DNA from 3 places in the Sedimentibacter sp. genome. Region 3 is predicted to be linked to each of the others. Evidence: riboswitches for the same ligand, from Rfam matches in the RefSeq annotation. Region 3 holds a riboswitch; each other region holds the start of a gene.
What was found. Region 3 has a riboswitch for glycine ahead of AAGU76_RS00815 (GrdX family protein). Riboswitches for the same ligand answer to the same signal wherever they lie in the genome.

Region 1: it holds a riboswitch for glycine, as region 3 does, so the genes downstream of both, AAGU76_RS18055 (sodium:alanine symporter family protein) here and AAGU76_RS00815 (GrdX family protein) in region 3, are expected to answer to the same signal.
Region 2: it holds a riboswitch for glycine, as region 3 does, so the genes downstream of both, gcvT (glycine cleavage system aminomethyltransferase GcvT) here and AAGU76_RS00815 (GrdX family protein) in region 3, are expected to answer to the same signal.

What each region holds. Positions count from the first base shown of each region.
Region 1 covers NZ_JBCFAS010000006.1:78,734-84,385, reverse strand. The annotation lists gene murF (UDP-N-acetylmuramoyl-tripeptide--D-alanyl-D-alanine ligase) at 1-1,259, opposite strand, end outside; gene AAGU76_RS18060 (SLC13 family permease) at 1,445-2,557, shown strand; glycine riboswitch at 2,773-2,862, shown strand; gene AAGU76_RS18055 (sodium:alanine symporter family protein) at 2,949-4,331, shown strand; gene AAGU76_RS18050 (copper amine oxidase N-terminal domain-containing protein) at 4,373-5,652, opposite strand, start outside.
Region 2 covers NZ_JBCFAS010000003.1:85,678-91,329, reverse strand. The annotation lists gene gcvPB (aminomethyl-transferring glycine dehydrogenase subunit GcvPB) at 1-289, opposite strand, end outside; gene gcvPA (aminomethyl-transferring glycine dehydrogenase subunit GcvPA) at 291-1,628, opposite strand; gene gcvH (glycine cleavage system protein GcvH) at 1,638-2,012, opposite strand; gene gcvT (glycine cleavage system aminomethyltransferase GcvT) at 2,188-3,282, opposite strand; glycine riboswitch at 3,391-3,487, opposite strand; gene AAGU76_RS12310 (flavodoxin domain-containing protein) at 3,722-4,207, shown strand; gene AAGU76_RS12305 (TrmH family RNA methyltransferase) at 4,761-5,474, opposite strand; gene AAGU76_RS12300 (AEC family transporter) at 5,484-5,652, opposite strand, start outside.
Region 3 covers NZ_JBCFAS010000001.1:162,625-168,276, forward strand. The annotation lists gene AAGU76_RS00795 (DUF503 domain-containing protein) at 1-171, shown strand, start outside; gene nth (endonuclease III) at 171-812, shown strand; gene trmL (tRNA (uridine(34)/cytosine(34)/5-carboxymethylaminomethyluridine(34)-2'-O)-methyltransferase TrmL) at 908-1,378, shown strand; gene AAGU76_RS00810 (Na/Pi cotransporter family protein) at 1,387-3,009, shown strand; glycine riboswitch at 3,069-3,180, shown strand; gene AAGU76_RS00815 (GrdX family protein) at 3,475-3,834, shown strand; gene AAGU76_RS00820 (glycine/sarcosine/betaine reductase component B subunit) at 3,864-5,144, shown strand; gene grdB (glycine reductase complex selenoprotein B) at 5,155-5,652, shown strand, end outside.

The DNA of each region.
Region 1 (5,652 bases), on a different contig from region 3:
GTATCAAATTGTATTATGCTTTTTATGCCGGTGTTTTCCCTTGCTCCCCTGGCCATGAACCTTGCTTCCTGACCAATGGTAACAAGCTCGTCAATATGGTGGGATGCGAGGCTTCTGCCGACTCCGTAGTGCATGTCCTGGCTCATTTCCCTGTAGCCTGCCATGTCCCCCAGGACCACAACCTTCTTCCTTGCAGGAAACAGTTCCAATATGTCAAGCGCTGCACTTATGCTTACGGGATTTGACTTGTAGCAGTCGTTCAATATGGTGCACTTGTTTATTTTAAACACTTCGTTTCGAAGTCCTGTCTTTTCTATTTTCAAAAGACCCAGGCTGATTTCCTCGCTGGTCATGCCCAGTTCCTTTGCAGCCAGAATTGCAGCCATGGCGTTCAATGACTGGTGCTTGCCCAGCATTTCCATATGCAGCTCTCCCATATGCTCGTCGCTGACCTTGAACGTTATTCCTTCCATGTTTTCGGAGAAGTCCGTAAGGTACAGTGTGTTGTGCTTTTCAAGGCCGAATGTCTGTTTTCTGATGCTCTTATGAATATCCGTGCTGTTTACGGTTCTTTCAATGAGCTGGTCGTCTCCGAAATAGATGAACAGGCCGTTTTCTTTTATACCATTTGTGATTTCAAGCTTTGCTTTTGCAATTTCTTCGATAGACGGAAAGTTATCTATGTGCACAAGTCCCACGCTGGTTATGACTCCTATGTCCGGCTGAACAAGGCGTGTAAGAAAATCTATTTCTCCCTTTCTTTCCATTCCCATCTCAATGACAGCCACCTGGCAGTCCTCATCAAGACTCAGAAGTGTGTAGGGAACGCCTATTTCAGTATTGAAGTTTCCCATGGTCTTCTGAGTCTTAAACCTCTGGGACAGTATGCCTGCGGTAATGTCCTTGGTTGATGTCTTTCCGTTGCTTCCGGTCACTCCCACGATCTTCACATTCAGCTTATTTCTGTAGTAAAATGACAAATCCTGCAGAGCCTTGACTGTATCATCCACCAAAATCACAGCGATGCTCTCCGGAGGATTAGGCTCGTCCTTGTTCCAAAGAGTTGCACATGCCCCCTTTCTCACTACATCATCTATAAACTTGTGACCGTTTACGGTTTGTCCTTTGATGGGAACAAACAAATTGTTTGGGGATACCTTTCTGGAATCAATGCTGACACCTTCTATCAACCGTTCTGTGTCCCCCCTGCATTCTGAACTTAGCACCTTTGCAGCTTCATTTATTGTAATCCTGATCATAATAAACCTTCTCATATATTAAATTTATGTAACATCATCTCTAATCAATTAATTATATTGCAATTTTGCCGCTATTACAAGGACAAAAAACTGTAAATAAGGCTGGATATGAGTCGTCGCAATCAAAAAAATATTAACAAAATTTTCTTTTGTGGTATAATGTCCCTTGTGACAAGGAGATACATATGAAATCAATAATAAATTTTGTTAAAAAAGAAGCCGTGCTGGTAATATCCTTTGCTGCTGCTGCCGCAACAGCACTCTTTGTTCCGCCGTCGGAAAAATATGTTTCATACATTGACTTTAAAGTCCTGGTCTTGCTTTTCTGCCTTATGGCAATAGTGGCTGGCCTGAAGGAAATAGGACTTTTCAACGTGCTGGCACAGAAAATGACCTCAGGTTCACAAAACACAAGAGGGCTTTTCTTAAGTTTGGTGCTCATTTGCTTTTTCAGCTCCATGCTCATTACAAATGACGTAGCTCTCATTACTTTTGTTCCATTTTCAATTCTGGTTTTAACCATAACCGCGCAGACCGACCACCTCATCACCGTCACGGTCATGCAGACGGTGGCGGCAAACCTCGGAAGCATGCTCACTCCCGTAGGGAACCCTCAGAATCTTTACCTTTACTCATTTTATAACATAAATGCCGCAGATTTTTTCAGGATTACTATTCCAATTGCAGCTGCCGGTCTTGTACTCATACTCATCTTTTCCATATTCGGCAAAAGAGAAGTTATCAATGTGGAATTTAACCGCAAGGAAAAAATAAGCAGCCCCAAAAAGCTATCTGCATACCTGGTGCTGTTTGCGCTTTGCCTGGCTGCAGTATTCAGACTGGCTGACTACAGAATAACATTTGTTGCTGTTCTTACTTCTGTGGCTGCAATGGACAGAAAGCTCCTTCGGGAAGTTGATTACAGCCTTCTGGCAACATTTGTGCTGTTCTTCGTGTTTACTGGAAACATGGGTAACATGGAAGCAGTCAAAACATTCCTTTCCGGTTTGATTGAAGGAAGGGAACTGCTTTTTTCCGTTGGGCTTAGCCAATTTCTGAGCAACGTTCCAACAGCGGTGCTGCTTTCAAACTTCACCGGAAACTTTAAGTCTCTTGTTGTGGGGACAAACATAGGCGGACTGGGTACCCTCGTTGCATCCCTGGCAAGTCTCATTTCGTACAAGCTCTATGTGCAGACGGAAAATGCAAAACCCTTAAGATACCTGGGAGTATTCACGCTTATAAACGGAATCATGCTTGCAGTGTTGTATGTTTTTTCTGCCTTGATCGTAATATAAGTAGCTCATATTTTCCCGTGTCATGTCATAACAATAGTAGAATGAAAATCGCTTTCAATTTCCTATTTGTTTTTTCTGAACTTTTTCCTTTTGTTTTCCCACTGCTCATGATATAATCACGCTCGTGGAAAATTATATAGTTCGAATGATGGTAGTGGGAGAGAGATCATTGATCCGCCGAAGGAGTCACGCTTTCAGGCAAAAGGACCGCTATCGGACGAAACTCTGGAGAGCCTCAAACGAGCACCGAAGGAGCAAGCCGGATATCCGGTCAATCTCTCAGGTAAAAGGACAGAGCAGACTGATTTTTTGGGGCCAGGTCTATTGACTTGGTTTTTTTGTCTTAAGAGGCTTCCTTAATAACGTTACAGCAAAAATTAGGGAGGTAAAAATGCAAAACGTTACATTATTTCTGGAAAAGGCAGATTCTTTCATATGGGGACCGCCGCTTCTTATTCTTCTGGTGGGAACAGGAGTATATCTTACATTCAAACTGGGACTGATTCAGGTCTTCAGGCTTCCGCTTGCATTAAAGTATGTTTTTTCAAAGGACACAGAACAAGGGGCAGAAGGTGACGTATCAAGCTTTCAGGCTCTATGCACCGCATTGGCTGCGACTATAGGCACAGGAAACATAGTCGGTGTGGCAACCGCCATAAAGGCAGGCGGTCCGGGAGCACTGTTCTGGATGTGGGTAGCCGCATTCTTCGGTATGGCAACCAAGTATGGAGAATGCCTGCTGTCAGTAAAATACAGAGTTGTGGACGACAATGGTCAAATGTCGGGCGGTCCCATGTACTATATTGAAAAAGGGCTGGGAAACAGATTCCTGGCTAAAATGTTTGCCGCCTTCGGCATTGCGGTGGCATTCTTCGGAATAGGAACATTTCCTCAAATAAATGCTATAACAGATGCCGTAAAACTTACATTCAACATTCCGGTAGTTGCCACTTCTGTATTTTTGACTGCGGTAGTCGCTTTGGTAACTCTCGGAGGGATAAAGAGCATTGCAAGAATTTCCGAAATCATTGTTCCTTTTATGGCAGTGTTTTACGTTATGGGAGCATTGTTCATCATGATAACAAACATCAGCCTTATCCCGCAGACCTTTCTTCTGGTTATAAAAAGCGCATTTACAACAACAGCTGCTACCGGAGGATTTCTGGGAGCAAGCGTCCTTTATGCAATGCGAAACGGTGTTGCAAGAGGTGTCTTCTCCAACGAATCGGGACTAGGCAGTGCGCCAATTGCAACCGCAGCAGCTAAAACAAACTCCTGTGTAAAGCAGGGACTCATTTCCATGACCGGCACATTTTTTGACACCATAATCATCTGCACCATGACCGGCATGATGCTCATAATGACAGGTGTCTGGAGCGGAGACCTGGTTGGTGCAAGCATGACCAACGAGGCTTTCAATACGGGCCTTCCGGTTATCGGACCTTACATTGTGACTGTGGGACTCATATTTTTTGCCTTCACAACCATTCTTGGATGGAACTACTATGGTGAAAGATGCACGGAGTATCTGTTCGGCGTAAAGGCTATAACAGCTTACAGGTTGGTTTTCATAGTTCTTGTAGGCGTGGGAGCATTTCTAAAGCTGGACATGATATGGATTCTTGCGGATATCGTAAACGGGCTCATGGCTATCCCTAACCTCATAGCATTGGTTGGGCTGAGGAATGTCATTGCGTCTGAAACAAAAGTGTACTTTGATTCAATGAAAAGTGAGACAACCTTAAACTGGAAAAAAGAAACCGAGCAGCAATAATACAAACAGGCGGTGCATTGCACCGCCTGTAGTCTTTATTACTAGTGGCTTTGTTTTTCAATTACGGCTGTAGACCATGTGCCGTCCTGGGTATAGTTGATCTTGTATCCCAGCTTCTCGAAATCCCTTACCTTGACCATGGTTCTTGAGTCAACGATTATTCCGGTCATGTCAATCCTTAAATCTCCCCTCAGAACGTAAGCCTTTCTTGCATCATTGTCCCAGTACACCTCTTCGCCGAATGTTTCGCCTATGTATCTAAGCGGAAGGTAAACTCTGTTGTCAACGATTGTGTACGGTTGGGAATCCCAGTCTGTTTTGCCGTTCTTCCTTGTTATGTCAATCTGTGTGTCATAATCATTTGAATACCACTGTATTGACATGGTCTGAGCAGGATTGAGCCTGTTCTCTGTACGACTGTAAATTCCTTCAAGTTCCTCGGCTGTTATAAAACCACCCTCCACGGATTTCTTCGTAACTGCTGCAGGTGTCACTGTAGTCTTTGATGACAGATTAATAAACTCTATACCTTCATACACAATCTTAGCATAGGAATCTTCCACATAGGAGCTTCCTGATTTGTAAATGTCCTGTTTTATCTGGCTTCCGTCAACCATAGCCTCGTATTCGGAAAGGATGTCTTGCTCCAGCATGAGTTCTGCCTCATCCAGGAAATCATAGAAATCCTGTCTACTATCCTTAAGCTCTGCAATCAACTCTTCCTTTTCTTCTTCTGTCATGTCTTCAAGGCTTGTGCTGCTGTACAGCTTCTCCACATACTTAACTGTTTCGTCGAAAACGCGCTCCCTGTTGTCGCTCATGTAAGAAACCAGCCTCTTTATAAATTCAACTGTGCTTTGAGGAGTCAGCTTCATGGAATATCCTCCGCTTATCTTTGTGATAACCTTGGAATCAAATCCCTTGAACGCAGCTGTAATGTAGTTGAAAGCATCTTCCTGCATAGCATCGTAATTTTCCTTGTAATCCACATCGTAATACTCCTCAAGATCTGCAAGCATTATGTACTCAACATCCTTGAGGCTGTTTGAATATATGTCTTCAATAACCTCGCTGCTTTCCTCCTCGTCGTTGAGCATGTCGTCAAAGGTCAGCATTTCCAGTACCAGGTTCTTTGAAACATATACCTTGTTCTGGTCAATGACGAAATTTATCGGACCGGCTGTCTTTAAGCCGTTGATGCTGAAATCCAGATCAAGATTCATATATATTGAATCCAGATCCTCAATGTCTGCTTCTCCGCTGAGCTCTAATGATACGCTGTAGTTGTCGTCTGCAGCTTCCTCAGAAATTTCAAAGCTTG
Region 2 (5,652 bases), on a different contig from region 3:
AGCCTTCAAGCCTTGCAACCTGCTCGTTGACCTTTGGGTTGTATTTCATGGTGCAGCTTCCCAGCGGATAAAAGCCCGAATCCACGCCGTGATTTCTCTGTGAAAGCTGCGTAAAGTGCCTTACCGCATCAAGCTCGCTGACCTCCGGAAGCATGGGCAGCTCTTGTCTGAGATACTTGCTGTCAATCACATCATTTATGGTAAGACTGGGCACGTCGCACTCGGGAAGAGAATATGCCTTTCTTCCTTCGCGGCTCATTTCAAATATCAATGACTTATGTTTCTGCATACTACTCCCCTGCCTTTCCTGCCAACAGGTCTATTTCCTGTCTTGTTCTTTTTTCGGTCACTGCCACAAGCCATCCGTTTTCAAGCTCCGGGTAATCCTTACCTAGATCATATCCGCCCATGATTTTGCTTTCTAAGAGCCTGCCGTTCAAATCATACACATTTTCGCTGCTTTTCAACGCAAATTCCTTGAAAAAAGGAGCGGTGAACAATGGGCTGAATTTTCCCGTACCAACAAGGGCATCATGAGCGTAGTGCGCTTTGTTAAGGCAAAGCTCCGCAACCTTCTTAAGCCCTTCCTTTCCCATGAATGTCAGGTACATGGTTACCTGAAGTGCGTTCAGGGCCTGGTTCGAGCATATGTTTGACGTTGCTTTTTCCCTTCGTATGTGCTGTTCCCTGGTCTGCAAAGTAAGCACGAAGCCTCTGTTTCCTTCAGCGTCATTTGTCTGGCCTACGATTCTTCCGGGCATCTTGCGCATGAGCTTTTCTGTTACAGCCATGAACCCCAGGTAGGGTCCTCCGAAGCTCAGCTGGTTTCCCAATGACTGTCCTTCTCCCACTGCTATGTCTGCTCCCAGTTCGCCTGGACTTTTCAGTATGGAAAGAGATATGGGGTCTGCGCTTACAACCAGAAGGCTTTTGTTTGCATGAGCCATGTCTGCAGCTTTTCCTATGTCTTCAATTATCCCGAAAAAGTTCGGACTTTGAATTATAACGGCGGCTGTGTCACTGCTCAGCTTAGAATTTAGGTCATCCATGTCCAGCTGGCCGTTACTGAAATTAATTTCAGTAACCTTCATGTTCCTGAACTGCGCATAAGTCTTAAGAACCTGGCGGCTTTCAGGGTGAACAGTTGATGCAACCAGGATTTCAGGTCTTTTTACGGCTTCGCATGCCATAATTGCCGCTTCCGTGAGAGCGGTTGCTCCGTCGTACATGGATGCGTTTGAAACTGCCATGCCTGTGAGCTCACAGATCATGGTCTGGTACTCAAAAATTGCCTGCAGCGTTCCCTGGCTTATTTCAGGCTGGTAGGGAGTGTAGGCTGTATAAAATTCCTGCCTTGAAACAAGCTGGTCTATGGCAGAAGGAATGTAGTGGTCGTAGGAGCCGGCCCCCAGGAAACATGCGCAGTCATCGGTGCTGACATTTTCCATCGCCATGTTTTTCATGCTCCTGACAAGCTCCATTTCCGACAACGCCTCTGGAATGTTCAGTTTGTCCTTCAAATGCACCGAATCCGGTACGGCCTTGAAAAGAGATTCTATGTCTGGATAACCAATTTCCTTAAGCATCAGCCTTCTGTCTTCATCAGTATTTCCAATATATCTAGCCATAATATCTCCTTAATCGCATATTTTTTCGTAGTCTTCTGCACTCATAAGCGAATCAATTTCTGCGGGATTAGACAATTCTACAGCCATGATCCATGACTCATATGGATTTTCATTTATGGAGCCGGGATTGTCGGAAAGATTTTCGTTGACTTCAACAACCTTTCCCGATACAGGTGTGTACACGTCGGATGCCGCCTTTACGGATTCTAAAACTATGCACTGGTCTCCAGCTGCAACATCTGTTCCCACTTCAGGAAGTTCAACGTACACAACATCTCCCAAATGATCCTGTGCATAGTCTGTTATTCCCACATATGCTTTACTTCCTTCAACCTTTATCCACTCATGTGATTCCGAATACTTAAGTTCATTCAATACTTTCATAATATCCTCCTGATAACGATAGTTTAATTCGACAATGCACAAGCATTGACTAGCATTGTTTTTCTATAATTCTTTTTTACTTACATTGCCATAATACGATCCTTCATCCATGTGGATGACATACAATAAGCTTATAATTCTTAATTCTTCACTCTTCATTCTTAATTAAAATGATTTACTTTTTATATTTTTTCGTGTAGAACGTTTTTTTGATTATCTTTGCTTTCAGGCTTTTGTTTCTTATCAATATTTCAATTTCCGTTCCTTCCTTTGCGTACTCGGCTTCAATCAGCGCAAGTCCTATGTTTTTCTTCAACGTGGGAGAATAGCTTCCTGTGGTCACATATCCTATCTTTCTGCTGTCTGCCATAACCTCATAGTGGCTTCTGGGTATTCCCCTGTCAACCATTTCAAATCCAACAACCTTTCTTTTGAGACCTTCTGCCTTTTGTTTTTCAAGAGCTTCCTTGCCTATGAAATTTTCCTTGCCCATCTTCACAAAAAATCCAAGACCTGCTTCCAGCGGAGTTATGTCCTTGTCGATTTCCTGTCCGTACAGCGGAAGGGCAGCCTCAAATCTAAGGGTGTCCCTGGCTCCCAAACCTGCAGGTACAAGCCCTTCATCTTTTCCTGCTTCAAGTATGGCATCCCAAAGCTTTGGAGCATCCTTAGCGTCAAAGTACAGCTCAAACCCGTCTTCACCCGTGTATCCGGTGCGTGATACCAGAACTCTGAACTCCCCTACCTTAACGTTATCTGCAAAATGATAAAACTCAAGCTCATCAAGATCAATCACAACAAGCTTCTGCAGAATATCCTGTGCCCTAGGTCCCTGAAGAGCAAGCTGGGCATATTCGTCAGATACGTTACTTACCTGGACATCTCCGAATGTCTGTGATTCAAGCCACTGAAAATCCTTTTGGATGTTTGAGGCATTGACAACCAGCAGATAATCCGTGCAGCTGTACTTGTAGACCAAAAGGTCGTCAACTACTCCGCCGTCTGTATAGCACATTGGGGTATATGCTATCTGCCCTTCCGATAGAACCGAAATGTCGTTTGTCACAACCATCTGCAAATATTTCTCGGCATCCTGTCCCTTTACGGTTATTTCTCCCATGTGGGATACATCAAAGAGTCCTGCAGCATTCCTCACGGCTTCGTGCTCGGGTATGATTCCCGAGTACTCCACCGGCAGCGCCCAGCCTCCGAAATCAATGATTTTTCCATTAAGCTCCATGTGCTTTTCGTATAATGGTGTCGTTTTCACTTCATCACTCCTTAATATATATTTGCAAAATTTTCCAATTTTGCTGAAAAAAAAGACAGCGTAACAACGTGCGTCATTACCTCTGTCTCAGATTGCTATTCAGAGTATTGTCCGGACACAGCCCTTTTGCCTGAAAGTTTCGTTGCACCCGACCAGTGCAATTTGCTTCTTCGGCGTCCTTTCGGAACTCTCCTGTGCCCATCACTCAATATTATATTTATTAACTTTTATCTTTATGTCAAATTATTCTATATGTTTGACATTATCATTATAATGCTTGAAATCTGCCTTTGTCAATAGTTTTTGCATGTTAAAAAAACTACTTTTATGTTTTGTTCTTAATGCATTTTTATTAATGTTACATTTGTGACAACTCATGAACTTGACAATTCATGAATATAATATTATCATTTTATTATCTTATAGAATGGAGCTCAAAATGAGAATTCTAATAGCGTATGCAAGCAACAACAGCACCACGGAAATGTGTGCAAAAATGCTGGCTGACAAACTTCCCGGCGCAGAAACCGTAAACCTGACCAGGTCAAAACCTGACCCCAAAGATTACGACGTCGTTGTAATAGGCAGCTGTATAAGATTTAACAACATACACCAATCAACCCTTGATTTCATAAAGGACAACGTGGATGTTCTTATGAAAAAGAAGACCGCCATTTACATTTGCTGCGGTTTTCCGGAAAAAGTCAACCAGTACCTGCTGCACAACTTCCCGAAAAAGCTTCTGGACAAGTCATTTTCAATACAATGCTTCGGAGGAAGGTTTAAAACAAAGCCATACAAGCTTTTTGACCTGCTCATAATGAAGATGGTGAAAAAAACCTTCAGGCAGGATAACAGGATGCTGGAGATTGATACTGAAAGCATAAACAGGATGGCAGATGATATATTGGAAAATATGGTATAAAAAAAACGGTCAATGACCGTTTTTTTCTTAAAAACAACAAGTGCGGCAAAATCAGATTACTATCTGAAATTGTCGTTATTGTTTCTGTTCTTGTTATTTTCATTGTTTCTGTTGTTGTCGTTCTTGTTGTCAAAACGATTGTTATCGTTTCTGTTGTTATCGTTTCTGTTGTTGTCATTCCTGTTGTCAAAACGATTGTTATTGTTTCTGTTGTTGTCGTTTCTGTTGTTGTCATTTCTGTTGTTGTCATTTCTGTTGTCGAAACGGTTGTTATCGTTTCTGTTTTCATTTCTGTTGTTATCATTTCTGTTGTTGTCGTTCAGATTTCTCAGCTGATCCCTGAAATTCTGCTGGCTGTCAAGTTTTGACTGCTCTTCTGTGCTAAACAGCCTGTCATTGTTATTATCTTTTCTGTTGTTGAAATTAAAGTTCTTTATTTTAAATCATCCTCTCTAAAATAATATATGAGCTTGAGAGCTTCATCAGATATATTATCTGCATTAGATTATCAAATATTTATCCTTTAATTTCTATTATATTCATGTTTTTCCAATCAGCTGCAAAAATGATACATTGCAATGCCTGCTGCAATTGTGAGGTTCAAGGAATCTATTCTGTCCGTATGCTTGATAAGCACGCTTGTTCCTGCACCGGCAAAGCTTGAATCCAGTCCGGTTGCCTCATTTCCGAACACCAACGAGAATTTTTTGTATTCATCATGTTTTACATCCTTAAGCGATTTTGCACCATCCAGCATGAACGTGTAAATCATGTGCTCCTTGAATTCAGCCCTGTACTGTTCGAAATTGTCGTAATACCTGAAATTTACCCTGAACAAGGCACCCATTGAAGCCCTGATTACCTTGGGGTCGAATATATCCACACCGGGGCTGATTATAGCCAGGTCGCTGAGGCCGAATCCCACAAGCGTCCTTATTATTGTTCCCATGTTTCCCATGTTGCTGGGATTCACCAGAACTATGTGGGATTGACTGCTGCTTAAGCTGCAGCTGTATTTTTCAAAGACACCAACCACAAAACAGTTTTCCTTGTCAGCTACCTTGTTGATAGCCTTGTCATTGATTTCAGTCCTGATGTTGTGTTTCCTGCACAGTTCGAAAATGTCAATTGAATTGTCCGACCTGTAGCTTGAGCTTACAAGAACCTTCACCACAGCCTGAGGCCTGGACGTAATGAGCTCCACCGTTGGAAACATTCCAAAGGTGTACGAATGTTCAAAACTTTTTTTGTATGATTTAATTTCCATAAATACCTCCTAAAACAAGCCCACTGTCTTCATGACGAAAATGAACATGAATATGGTGAACGGGCTGAACATTGTGGACACAAACACCAACTGACCGGCAAGCTCGTAATTGCAGTCGTACTGCTGAGCCATGGTATAGCTTGAAACTGCCACCGATGGTGCAACCATGCTGAACAGA
Region 3 (5,652 bases):
GCTTCCGTGGCAGAGGTGGATTTCAACGACATCTGGAACAAATCTGTCATAGGAGTGGCTGTAGTGTCAAACGACCAGAAACTGTGTGAATCTGCCATTTCAAAGATAATTAACTTTGTGGATAATGATGAAAGGGTAGAAATCATAACATACAACAAGGAGATTTACTGATGAACAAGGCATCAAAGGTATATGAGATTTTAAGGGAAACATACCCCGATGCAAAGTGTGGATTGGATTACGCAACTCCATTTCAGCTGCTGGTTTCCACGATGCTCAGTGCCCAGGCTACCGACAAAAGCGTTAACAAGGTTACTGCCGAAATGTATGCCTGCTATCCGGATTTAGACAGCTTTCTCACTTTGACGCAGGAAGAGCTTGAACAAAAAATAAAGAAAATCGGGCTGTACAAAAATAAGGCAAAAAACATATATTCCATGTGCAGGGTTCTGAAGGAAAAATACAGTGGCCATGTGCCGACAAACATGGATGATCTCATTTCACTGCCGGGTGTAGGGAGAAAAACGGCTTCTGTTGTGCTGGTTGAAGCATTCAACATTCCGGCATTTCCTGTAGATACTCATGTATACAGGGTAACAAGGAGAATAGGGCTGGCGGAAGGGTCCACGGCAGACAAGGTTTCGGATGAAATGATGAAGAAGCTTCCAAAGTATAAATGGCATCTTACGCATCATCTTTTTATAACACACGGCAGGGAAACTTGCATTGCACAGAACCCGCGCTGCAGCGACTGCGCTGTGAGAGATCTTTGCAATTACTACAGGAAAGAATTCAAGGCAAAGGCACTTTGAAAATTTACAGCATATGGAAAAAATAATGTCTTTATAATATGCACTTTTAATGTTATAATTACAGAGTTTGAAATAAACTACCGCAGGAGAAAGAAATGTCACTAAACATAGTTTTGTTTGAACCTGAAATACCGCAGAACACAGGCAACATTGCCAGGACCTGCGCTGCAACGGGTTCAAGGCTTCATCTTATCAAGCCCTTGGGATTTTCCGTAAAGGACAAGTATCTGAAGAGAGCGGGACTAGATTACTGGAATCTTGTAGATATTACCTACTATGAGAATTTTGACGAGTTTATAGGCAATGTGATAAACAAGGAGGTATTTATATCAACCACAAAGGAAAGCCGTTTTTATACGGATGTCACCTACACTGACGGATGTTACATAATTTTTGGAAAGGAAACTGCCGGACTCCCTGATTTCATACATCAGAGGTTTAAAGAAAGCAGGATAAAGATTCCTATGATTGACAATGCTAATGCCAGAAGCTTGAACCTGGCCAATTCTGTAAATATAGTAATGTACGAAGCCTTGAGACAGATGGGCTTTCCAAAGATGATTTAGGAGGATGTATGGATATAGCAATTAGTTTAATGGGCGGCCTAGGTTTGTTCCTGTTTGGAATGAGCTATATGGGAGACGGGCTGCAAAGAACCGCCGGAAGCAAGATGAAGGACATTTTGGCAGCACTGACCACAAACAAGCTGATGGGAGTGTTGGTCGGAACATTGGTTACCGGAGTAATACAAAGCAGCAGTGCCACCACGGTAATGGTTGTGGGATTTGTCAATGCAGGGCTTATGAATCTGAACCAGGCTGTTGGCATCATAATGGGAGCAAACATCGGTACAACAGTTACGGCATTTTTGGTATCATTGAACATTACAAAGTTTGCAACTTTCATGGTAGGTGTTGGAGTAATTCTGCACATAGCGGCGAAAAAAAGAAAGGTAAAAAGTTTTGCCGAAGTTATAATAGGTTTTGGTATTTTGTTCATCGGCATGGATATAATGAAAGATGCAATGAAGCCTTTGGAGTCAAATCCAAGCTTCACCGGTCTCATGACCAGATTTGACAATCCATATTTGGGAATACTTGTTGGTTTTGTCATGACTGCAATACTTCAGTCAAGCAGTGCCACTACTGGTATTTTGATTGCTGTCGCAGCTACGGGAGTCATTTCATTCGATGCTGCCTACCCGATAATTTTTGGACAGAACATCGGAACCTGTGTTACAGCCATGATTTCCAGCGTGGGTGCAAACACGACTGCCAAAAGAGCGGCGGTTATTCACTTGCTTTTCAACATTATAGGAACGCTATTGTTCATGATTTTCTTAAGAATGCCTGTGGAATTGGCAGTTATGAGAATGATACCTGCGGATGTTCCCAAACAGATTGCAGCAGGTCACATTTTCTTCAATATTCTGAATGTAGTAATAATGTTTCCTTTCTCCGGTTTATTGGTTAAGGCATCTGAGGTCATCGTCAAGAGCGATGGCAGCGATGAAGAGCACGTTACCAAGTATATAGATGAAAGAATACTTGTTACTCCTTCCATAGCGCTCACACAGGCTTCAAAGGAGGTTCTGCATCTTGGAAACATGGCGCTGGAACAGCTTCAGACTGCAGTTGATGCATTTCTTTCAAACAACGATGATCTTTCATACAAGGTTTTTGAAATAGAAAAGAAAGTCAATGAGCTGAGCAAGAAGGTTTTGGAGTACCTTGTCAAACTGGACAAGGAATCGCTGACGAATTTCGAGAAAGACAAACTTGTCGTGCTTATGAACACCAACAATGATATTGAACGTGTGGGAGACCATGCAGACAATATAGGTGAGCTTGTATTGTACAAGTTAGATAACAATGTTCCTTTTTCCGATCAGGCGATAGAGGAGCTGAGAGAGATGTTTGAAGATTCAGTCAGTGTTTTCAAAAGTTCGCTGACTGCGCTGGCAACCATAAATTGTGATGATTGTGACGAAGTAATCAAAATAGACAGCGGAATCGATAAAATGTACAAAACTCTAAGGAAAAACCACATTGAGAGGCTAAACAAGTACATTTGCGAACCAAGCGCAGGAATTATATTCCTTGATATCATCGGAAACCTTGAAAGAATTGGTGATCATTCTTCAAACATAGCAGAATCAATACTTGAGGTCATCCAAAATAAAAATGAAAAAAAATAATAAATATCACTTGATTTATTAAAAATTATTATATATAATTGAATTAAGTTAATAATTGAATGACGTTTGCGGGAGAGACTGTTATGTATTTAACAGCGCCGAAGGAGTAAGTAAATATATATTAGCCGTATTATTGATGATAATCTCAGGCAAAAGGACCGTAGACTGACAAAACTCTGAAAAGCGAAAGCACCGAAGGGGCAACTCTTGCGAGGAAACTCTCAGGTTAGAAAACAGAGCAGAAGGCATATGGTTTTTATTTGCTTTCTGCTTTTTATTTTGTGCAAAAGTACTTAAAATCCGGGCTGTTTGGTTAAGCCTGATAATTTTAAAATTGTCATGCTTCAAACTGTCCGCAAAGATAACGTTTAAATTAAAAATAGTCTGTTCAATGTAAACATTAATGTTTTTGACAAAAAAGAATAAGCTTATTTTTAGTGGGAATAATGATTTAAGGTGGTATCTATGATTATTACTAATAACGAAAAGGTTTTCGGTAAATACAAGGATGATTACAAAATCGTCTTCATCGACGGAAGTTACAGAGATGTGCTTGTAAAAATCAGGGACAAGGTGCATGAAGGACACGAGTTGTTGACTCACCCCCTTTCAAGCAGCGTAAAACCCAATGAAACGCCCTATAAATCAGTTATGATTTCTGATAATAAAGGCAGCTTGAATATTGATTCCCTGTACATAATAGAAAATTCCATAATGGCCTACGACAATTTCAACAAGTGCAGAATAATGTGTATTGATGAGAGAATGCAGGAAGATTTCAAACTAATTGATTTAACTGTGCTGGAGAGCGCGTTAAATATATAAACGAGCTAAAAAATATGGAGGTGAACGTTTTGAAGTTAGAATTAGGCTACATTTTTATTAAGGATATTCAGTTTGCTGAAGTGTCCAAAGTAGAAAACGGCACATTGTACGTCAACAAGGAAGAAGTAAAAGCGTTAATTCTAGAAGATCAAAATTTTAAGTCAGCAGATGTTGAGCTTGCAAGACCTGGTGAGAGCATTCGTATAATGCCTGTTAAGGATGTTATCGAACCAAGGGTTAAAGTAGATGGACCTGGAGGAATATTCCCAGGCATGGTAAGCAAGGTTGAAACTGTGGGTTCAGGCAAAACAAATGTACTGAAAGGCGCAGCTGTTGTAACAACGGGTAAGATCGTTGGGTTCCAGGAAGGTATAATCGATATGACTGGTCCTGGTGCAGAATATACACCATTTTCACAATTGAACAATTTAGTATTGGTTTGTGAACCAATAGATTCACTGAAACAGCACGAACATGAAAAAGCATTGAGATTTGCAGGATACAAGGTAGCTATGTATCTTGGAGAACTTGCGAAAAGCATGACTCCAGATCAGGCTGAAACATTTGAAACTCCTACTCTGGTAGAAGGAATCAAAATGTATCCTGAACTTCCGAGAGTTGCTTATGTATGCATGCTTCAAAGCCAGGGCTTAATGCATGATACATATGTATATGGCGTTGATGCTAAACAGACCATATCAACATTAATTTATCCTACAGAAATGATGGATGGCGCTATTGTAAGCGGCAACTGCGTATCTGCATGCGATAAAAACACTACTTACCACCACTTGAACAACCCTGTAGTTCATGACTTATTTGCTGAACATGGAAAAACATTGAACTTTGTTGGTGTTATTATCACAAATGAAAATGTGTACCTTGCAGACAAAGAAAGATCATCAAACTGGAGTGCTAAGCTTGCTGAGTATCTTGGAGTTGATGGCGTTATAGTATCAGAAGAAGGTTTCGGTAACCCTGACACTGACCTTATAATGAACTGCAAGAAAATTGAAAACAAAGGCATTAAGACTGTTCTTATCACAGATGAATATGCAGGAAGAGACGGCACATCACAATCTCTTGCAGACGCTGACGTAAGAGCAAATGCAGTTGTAACAGGCGGAAATGCCAATGAAGTAATTGAACTTCCACCTATGGACAAAATAATTGGCCACGTTGAAGTTGCTGATGTAATTGCCGGTGGTTTTGACGGCAGTCTCCATGCTGACGGAAGCATAACTGCTGAGCTGCAGGTTATTACAGGAGCTACCAATGAAATGGGCTTCAACAAATTGAGTGCAAGATAGGAAGGAGGAGATAATTATGCTAAAAGTTGTTCACTATATAAACCAATTCTTTGCCAATGTAGGCGGAGAAGAAATGGCTCACATTCCGGCTGAATTAAGAGAAGGCAATGTAGGACCTGGATTAGCTTTCCAGCAGGCATTCGGAGATGAAGCACAAATTGTAGCTACAATTGTGTGCGGAGACTCTTATTTCAATGAGAACATGGAAGAAGCACAAAAAATCATCATAGACATGGTTAAAGAATTACAACCAGATTTATTCATAGCTGGTCCGGCATTTAATGCAGGAAGATACGGCGTTGCATGTGGAACTATTGCAAAGGCAGTTAAAGATCAATTGAACATTCCTGTTTTAACAGGTATGTACAAAGAAAATCCCGGAGCTGATATGTTCAAAACAAGTCTGTATGTTGTTTCCACAAAGAATTCAGCAGCAGGCATGCGTGATGCAGTTAAGAAAATGGCTCCTCTTGCATTAAAACTTGCAAAAGGTGAAAAAATAGGAGCT